Regions from separate parts of the Serratia sp. ID 25-353 genome, predicted to be linked through region 2. Evidence: predicted binding sites of a transcription regulator. Region 2 holds the regulator's gene; the other holds the start of a gene.
The links. The regulator Fur, encoded in region 2, represses iron uptake genes when iron is present. The targets are predictions, from matches to a motif close to ATAATAATGAGAACNACTATCAA.
Positions count from the first base shown of each region.

Region 1 (4,213 bases), 1.8 Mb from region 2:
CTCAGGCTGAAGGTGTTTTTCAGGCCGTCCCAGGTTTCGTTCAGTGCGCCGCCCAGTTCATCAAGCAGGTTGAAGTTGGCGGCGTCGAACGCCTCTTTGTTGATGTGCTCGGCGGTATACAGCGTATTCAGCGTGCCGACCACCACTTCTTTCGCCATCGCACCGGTTACCAGGCCGACGGTGGCCTGCCAGTTATCGCTGTGGACGCCCATCGGCTGCAGCAGCGGCGTCAGCACTTTGGAGACCGAGGCCAGCGCGGAGTCGTTGATGTTGTCGACCGTCTTGCCGCTAAACGAGAAGCTGTTCAGGCCGCCGATGAATATGCTGGCCACCACGATCACCTTACCGGCGCGCAACACGAAGCCTTTCAAGCGCTGCCAGGTTTGCAGCAGCAGGCTTTTCAGGTGCGGCACATGGTAGACCGGCAGCTCCATCACGAACGGCGAGGCTTCGCCGCGCATGAGGGTGTATTTGAGCACCAGACCGGTGAGGATCGCCACCGCAATGCCGAGCATGTACAGCGAGAATACCACCCCGGCGCCGTCCTGGCCGAAGAAGGCGGCGGCGAACACCGCAAAGATCGCCAGACGGGCGCCGCACGACATGAACGGCGCCATCATGATGGTGATCAGGCGCTCGCGCTGGGCATCCAGCGTCCGAGCGCCCATGATGGACGGCACATTGCAGCCGAAGCCGACGATCAGCGGCACGAAGGATTTGCCCGGCAGCCCGAGCGCCTGCATCAGGCGATCCATCACGAACGCTGCGCGCGCCATGTAGCCGGAATCCTCCAGGAAGGACAGGAACAGGTACATCATGCCGATCTGCGGCACCAGCGGCAGCACGGTGTTGATGCCGCCGCCGACGCCCTGCGCCAGGAAAACGGTCAGCCAGTCGGGGAAGTGCAGGGTGTAGCCGAGCCACTGAATGCCCTGAATAAAGATCGCCGCCGAGCCGATATCGAAGATCGGCTGCAGCGCGCCGCCGATGTTGATCGCCAGCAGGAACATCAGGTACATCACCAGCAGGAAGATCGGCACGCCCAGCCAGCGGTTGAGGATCACTTTATCCAGCAGCTCGGTCAGGCGGTTGGGCATTGCCTGCTGCGAGTTGCTGACCGCGTCGCACAGGGCGGCGATAGACTGGTAGCGTGCGTCGGCGATCACCAGCGCCGGGTCTTCTTGCTCCTGCTGTTGCAATGCCTGAATGGCCGCAGGCAACAGCGCGACGGCGGGACCGGCCAGCCGGTGGCTGTAGATGTCGCCTTCCAGCATTTGCAATGCCAACCAGCGGCGCTGCACCGCCGGCAGCGTTTGCGGCATGGCGTCGCTCAGCGTGGCGACCTCTTTCAGCAACAGCGGCGGATAGTTCACCAGCGCCTGCTGTTCGTTGATGTGATGATTGTCGATCATCTGTTTCAGCACGCCGATGCCGTCGGCGCGGGTGGAGATCATCGGCACTACCGGGCAGCCGAGGCGCGCCGACAGCGCGGCGACGTCGATATCGATATGCTGGCTTGTGGCGATGTCGAGCATGTTCAGCGCCACGATGCAGGGGATGCCCAGCTCCAGCAATTGCAGCGTCAGATAGAGGTTGCGCTCCAGGTTGGAGGCGTCGACCACGTTGATCAGCAGATCGGCGTCGCCGCTCAAAATGTAGTGGCAGGCGATCTGCTCATCGAGCGAGGTTTGCTCTGAAATGGTGGTCAGGGAGTAGGTGCCGGGCAAATCGACCAGCCGCACATCGGACTGCGGGGTGGTGAAATGGCCTTCTTTGCGTTCGACCGTCACGCCCGCCCAGTTGCCGACCCGTTGGCGTGCGCCGGTCAGCTGGTTGAACAGCGTGGTTTTGCCGGAGTTCGGATTACCGATTAAGCCGATGGTGAGTTTTTTCATAGTTCAGCGTGTCGTCTTCAAGGAGAACAGCGCCGGCGCAAGAGCGCGTCGGCAAACGGAGGTCAGGGCTGGCCGTCGAGCTGCAGCAGTGCCAGATCCTTCCTGCGCAGCACCAGGCTGACGCGGCGAGTTTTAATTTCTATCGGATCGCCCAGCGGCGCGACGCGCACCACGTCGAATGAAGAGCCGGGCAGCATGCCGAGCGATAACAGTTTCTGGCGGTAGGCCGGCGCAATTTCACCGGAAAAGCCGACAATCTTATAGGTGCGTTTAGGTTGAAGCTGCATGTGATTAACCTTCCGGGTGCCGATGAACATTGGGCTGATGATAATTGGACGTTGCCGGCGAAAATGCCACGCCGTCGGCGGTATTCATCCATAAGGTCATGCAATAAAATGAGCGCAAATAATAGTAATTATCATTATCGCATTCAATACAAAAAGTAAGGGTATTGTAACCAATTATTATGGCGGCGACAGTTTTTGATGGCGTTGTCTTGATTAACGACGTTTTACCACCGCTTGCGAGCGGGAACAAATGAGAATGGCGAGTTAAATCAGTTACGTATTTGTAGCCGAGTTCTCTCATTTGCAAATATCGATGATGTTTTCCCTTTATTTATTTCCGCCTAAAGGCAATTCGATAACATTATTCCACCGTAATGCGAGCGGTAACCATTTGTGTTTCTCTCACAATTCGCAAGATGAAAAATGCGTGTTAACAAAGTTGTTAATAAATGGCTGCAGAAGGCATTTTTGTTGTCTGAATAATGGGAGGGCGGTCACGCAGGAACGGGAAATAAAAAGATGGCGGTTTATTGAGGCGGGTCAAGAAATGCCGCAAGTTTTATTCATCGGAAAGGGCGGAGCAGGCTCCGCCCTGTCGGTTCCGACTTAGCGTTTCTTGCCGAATGCCGCCGCCAGCGCGTCGCCCATGGCGCTGTTGCCGGCCGGCGCCGCGTTGCGCGGTTTGGCCTTGTTGCCGCCCGCCGAACGGTTGGCGTTGTCGCGCGTCTGCGCAGGCGCGTTGCCGCCGCGGCGCGGTGAACCTTCGCCCGGCTGCTCATCCAGGCGCATGCTCAACGCAATGCGTTTACGCTGCAGATCGACTTCCATCACCTTCACTTTGACGATGTCACCGGCCTTCACCACGGTGTGCGGATCTTCGACGAACTTGTCTGCCAGCGAGGAGATGTGCACCAGGCCGTCCTGATGCACGCCGATATCCACGAAGGCGCCGAAGTTGGTGACGTTGGTGACCGACCCTTCCAGGATCATGCCCACCTGCAGATCGTTGAGGGTTTCCACCCCTTCGGCAAAGGTTGCGGTTTTGAACTCCGGACGCGGATCGCGGCCCGGCTTCTCCAGCTCTTTCAGGATATCGGTGACCGTCGGCACGCCGAACTTGTCGTCGGTGAAATCGACCGCTTTCAGGCTGCGCACCGCCGAAGCGTTGCCCATCAGATCCTGCAGCGCCTGCTCGGTGGCGGCCAGAATGCGCTGCACCACCGGATAAGCTTCCGGGTGAACGGTGGAGGCGTCCAGCGGGTTGTCGCCGTGGTTGATGCGCAGGAAGCCGGCGCACTGTTCGAAGGCTTTCGGCCCTAGGCGGCTGACCTTAAGCAGCTGTTCACGGTTGCTGAAGCGGCCGTTCTCGTCGCGCCAGTTGACGATGTTCTGCGCCATCATGCGCGTCAGGCCGGCCACGCGGGTCAGCAGCGGCACCGACGCGGTGTTCAGATCGACGCCGACGGCGTTCACGCAGTCTTCCACCACCGAATCCAGCTTCTTCGCCAACTGGCTCTGGCTGACGTCGTGCTGATACTGGCCGACGCCGATGGATTTCGGATCGATCTTCACCAGCTCCGCCAGCGGATCCTGCAGGCGACGGGCAATGGATACCGCGCCGCGCAGCGACACGTCGAGATCCGGGAACTCAAGCGCCGCCAGTTCGGACGCGGAATACACCGACGCGCCCGCTTCGCTGACGATCACTTTCTGCGCCCGGACCTCGCCGAACTGCTTTTGCAGGTCGAGATAGAAGCGCTCGGTCTCACGCGAAGCGGTGCCGTTGCCGATGGCCACCAGCTCCACGTTATGTTTGATGCACAGCGCCGCGACGATGGCGGCGGCTTTGGCCGCTTGCCCGGTGTGCGGGTAGACGGTGTCGGTGGCGACCAGCTTGCCGGTCGCGTCGACCACGGCCACTTTCACCCCGGTGCGCAGGCCCGGATCGAGGCCCATGGTGGCGCGCATGCCGGCCGGCGCGGCCATCAGCAGATCGTGCATATTGCGGGCGAAAACGTTGATCGCTTCATC
Region 1 covers NZ_CM139236.1:4,770,892-4,775,104, reverse strand. Annotated here, with positions in the region: gene feoB (Fe(2+) transporter permease subunit FeoB) at 1-1,895, opposite strand, end outside; gene feoA (ferrous iron transporter A) at 1,958-2,182, opposite strand; gene ACYF6X_RS22930 (Tex family protein) at 2,789-4,213, opposite strand, start outside.
Region 1: a site for Fur is predicted at 2,301-2,323, ahead of feoA (ferrous iron transporter A). Genes of this name have one in related genera too.

Region 2 (4,213 bases):
ACAGTTACCGTGCAGACATCGCGCGCCAGTTCCCGCAGGCCCGCGCGCACGTCGTCGCCGGCACCGGCCATTGGGTGCACGCCGAGAAGCCGGAGGCGGTGCTGCGCGCCATCCACCGTTTTCTCGACGAAGCCTGAAAAACCCGCTCATCTGGCGAAAAAACGCGCTAAAGATAACGGCTTAGCGCGTTTAGCCCGCAGTTAGGCATTGTCGCCGCTCCATCTGCTGGGGTAATATGGCGCGCTATAATTTTGCCGCCGCGCCAGCGCGTTCGCGAACGCCGGTTCGGGGGTGAATTTGGGTTAGGGTTTATTGGCCCGAAGTGTGTTAACCGATGCCTCCGGAAGCGTGCGAGCGCTTTTTGATGCAAACTCCCTTGCAGTACCGCTACCTATGGCAAAAGAACAAACGGATCGCACGACGCTGGATCTGTTCGCAGATGAACGCCGTCCGGGGCGCCCGAAAACCAACCCGCTTTCCCGCGATGAACAGCTTAGAATCAATAAGCGCAATCAGTTACGGCGCGATAAAGTGCGTGGATTGCGGCGCGTAGAGCTGAAAATCAACGCGGATGCGGTGGACGCCCTGAACAAACTGGCGGAACAGCGCAACATCAGCCGCAGCGAACTCATCGAGCAGATGCTGTTGGCACAACTGGCGGAAGAACAGCCGGAACATTGATCTCTTCGGCCGCACGCGCGGCGCGGCGTTAAGGACAACGCCGGATCGACCACGCTTTTCTTCATTCTCCGGCATCGCATAAATGCGATAAAACCCCGGCGCCACTTTCTGGCATGATACGCATTTACCGGTAAGAGACTGCGCCTGTCGGCGCCCGCCCCGGAGGCGAAAGGCTCTTGCCATGGCATCATTTTAATCGGCGTCAGCGGCGGCAGTGCCGGCGTCGAGTAATGCAATTACTTGAATTTAAAGGTTATACGCGATATGGCTACTGTAGGCATTTTCTTTGGCAGCGACACTGGCAATACCGAAAACATTGCCAAAATGATCCAGAAAATTCTCCAGAAACAGTTTGGCGACGACGTCTCTGAAGTGCATGACATCGCTAAAAGCAGCAAAGAAGACCTGGAAGGGTTCGATATCCTGCTGCTGGGTATCCCGACCTGGTACTACGGTGAAGCGCAGTGTGACTGGGATGATTTCTTCCCGACGCTGGAAGAAGTCGACTTCAACGGCAAACTGGTGGCGCTGTTCGGCTGCGGCGATCAGGAAGACTACGCGGAATACTTCTGTGACGCGATGGGCACCATCCGCGACATTATCGAACCGCGCGGCGCGGCCATCGTGGGCCACTGGCCGACCAAAGGCTATCACTTCGAGGCCTCCAAGGGCCTGGCGGACGACGACCACTTCATCGGTCTGGCGATCGACGAAGACCGTCAGCCGGAGCTGACCAACGAGCGCGTCGACGCCTGGGTCAAACAGATCGTCGAAGAGCTGAGCCTGGCCGATATCGTCGGCTAAGCCCCGGCACTGGCGAAAGGTTGAACAAAGGCCCTGTAAAGTGCATAGTGTGCCCACAGGGCCGTCATCGGCAACAGGGATTGCTGCGATAGAAGCTACAGATTTGTAACTTCCCACCCCGTCACGGTAGACTGAGATATCGGTTTATCCCATCCATCAAGGCGTTGCATGCAAAACATGCAATAGTGCAATTATATCTTTGTTAACAACCGGCGGTTTCCATTTAGTACAACCGGTTCTATAATGAGACGCATTAACTCTTTGTGCCGACCGATGCCACAGGCGAGTACGCCTCAACTTGATTAGCATAGTAACAGGACTGAATTCGCATGACCGACAACAACATCGCATTGAAGAAGGCCGGCTTAAAAGTCACGCTTCCGCGACTCAAAATCCTGGAAGTACTGCAAAATCCGGAATGCCATCACGTCAGTGCGGAAGATTTGTACAAAAAACTGATTGATATGGGCGAAGAGATCGGGCTGGCAACGGTTTATCGCGTACTGAACCAGTTTGACGATGCGGGCATTGTGACACGTCACAATTTCGAAGGCGGCAAGTCCGTGTTCGAGCTGACCCAACAGCATCACCACGATCACCTGATTTGCCTGGACTGCGGCAAAGTGATCGAATTCAGCGACGAATCCATCGAAGTGCGCCAGCGTGATATCGCCAAGCAGCACGGCATCAAGCTCACTAACCACAGCCTGTACCTGTACGGCCACTGTGAAACCGGTGACTGCCGCGAAGACGAAACGCTGCACGACAAGAAATAAGCCTGACCGGCTATGAAAAACCGCCTCACACCGAGGCGGTTTTTTTATGCCCTCCGTGCAACGGGCAAAAAAATCCCCGGACAAGCCGGGGGAAAATCATGTCATGAAATATCACAATTGCAGCGGCACAGCGACTCCACGTACTCCTCTCACTACAACGTCCGCCCTACGCCGACACGCGCGGGCGAACGCATTCCCCCTTCGTTATACGGCCGCCGCCAGGACAGCAGGCCGTTGCACCGGGCTTAGACCTTTTCGGCGCGGCTGTAGCGTTTGCCGTCCGGGCTGACCGACCGCACCTGAACGTCACCCGAGACCGCCGGCTTGGCCTTGGCGTCATAGCGCTGCCACTGCTTGCCACCGTCGGTGGAGTACTCGATGCCCAATCCCGGCAGCGCGATATTCGCCTCCAGCTTGCCGCCCGCTACGCGTGCGCCCGGCACCGGCAGACGGTAAGCGACGCCGCCCTTATCCAGCTTGGCCAGTTCACGCTGACCCAGGATATTGGCGAAGCGCAGCCAGTCTTTCTCCAGCATCTTGGTATCGACAAAGTGGGTTTCCCCGCCTTTGTATTCGCGGCCTGCGCGGTAGTCCTGTTCCCAACCGGCGCGGTGCCAGGCGCGTTCTGCCACCGACAGCGCGCGTGGGAAGATCATGTATTCCATCTGCGGATCGGTGCGCTGGGTTTCGCTCCACAGCTGAGCGGACAGCCCGTAGGCGCCCGGCCACGGCTTGTCGCTCTTGGCGCTGAAGTGGTTGCCGTCGCGGTCGACCGAAGTTTCCGCGTTCTGCGGCATGTTGTCCGGCGCGAAGCTGAACACCTTGCGCTCGTCGCTGAAGCGGGTGCCCCAGTAGTAACCGCGCTCGTCCGGGTTCACCTCGTAAGGGAAGTCCATATAGACGTAGTCCGGGTTGGAAACCACCACTTCATACCCTTTGTTGGCCCAGTCGTTGACGCTATCGAAACCGCCCCAGTACAGGGTATCCCAGAAGTTGACGCCCACGCGCGAGGTGGCGAACGCCTTCGCGTTCTCGGCGTCTTTCAGGCCATCCTGCCAGGCCTGCATTCTGTCGATGCCATGCGCCTTCACCAGCTTGCTGACCTCTTGGCCGAAGTAGCTCGGCAGATGCTCCATGTCGGCCACCTTGCCTTCTTTGATCATCGTCTGGCACACCTGCGACTTGGCCCACGGCTTGTCTTCGTTGCTCTGATCGATGATGCCTTTGCCCGGCTCCGGTTTCGCCTTGTCGGTGTAGCCGGCGCCCAGGCGAATGTTTTTCGCTTCGTCGCCGCCGAAGTGCCAGGTCTTGATCGGCTGGCCGGCCTCTTTATGCATCTGGGCGATCTCGCCGATCACCTTGTCGACAAAGCGCTGGGACGAGTCAAGGCACGGGTTCAGGTAGCTCTGGCGGTTAAAGAACTGCACGGAGGTGGTGTTGGAGGTATCGGTCGGATCCACCAGGCGGAATTCGTTGGCCTCCTGCTCTTTCCCGGCGGCATGCAGCTTTTTATAGCGCGCTTCCATCGAGACCACCGCGGCGCGGGCGTGTGCCGGCATGTCGATCTCCGGGATCACTTCAATCTGGCGCGCCTGGGCATATTTTATGATGTCGATATAGTCCTGACGGCTGAAGAAGCCGCCGTAGACGTCCGGCCCTTGGCCGTACTGCGGCAGCAGGCAGGTGGTTTCGCTCAGATCGTGGCAGCGCTGGCCACCGACTTCCGTCAGCTCAGGCAAACCGGGGATCTCGATGCGCCAGCCTTCGTCATCGCTCAGGTGGAAGTGGAATTTGTTGAGCTTGTAGGCCGCCATCTGATCCAGCAGGCGCAGCACCGCGTCCTTCTTATGGAAGTTGCGCGCCACGTCGAGGAAAATGCCGCGATACTGGAAGCGCGGCGCATCGCTGGCGTCCAGCGTGGCAATCTTGCCGCTGCCGTCGCTCGGCACTAA
Region 2 covers NZ_CM139236.1:3,016,814-3,021,026, forward strand. Annotated here, with positions in the region: gene ybfF (esterase) at 1-137, shown strand, start outside; gene ybfE (LexA regulated protein) at 394-681, shown strand; gene fldA (flavodoxin FldA) at 946-1,485, shown strand; gene fur (ferric iron uptake transcriptional regulator) at 1,815-2,261, shown strand; gene ACYF6X_RS14610 (beta-N-acetylhexosaminidase) at 2,507-4,213, opposite strand, start outside.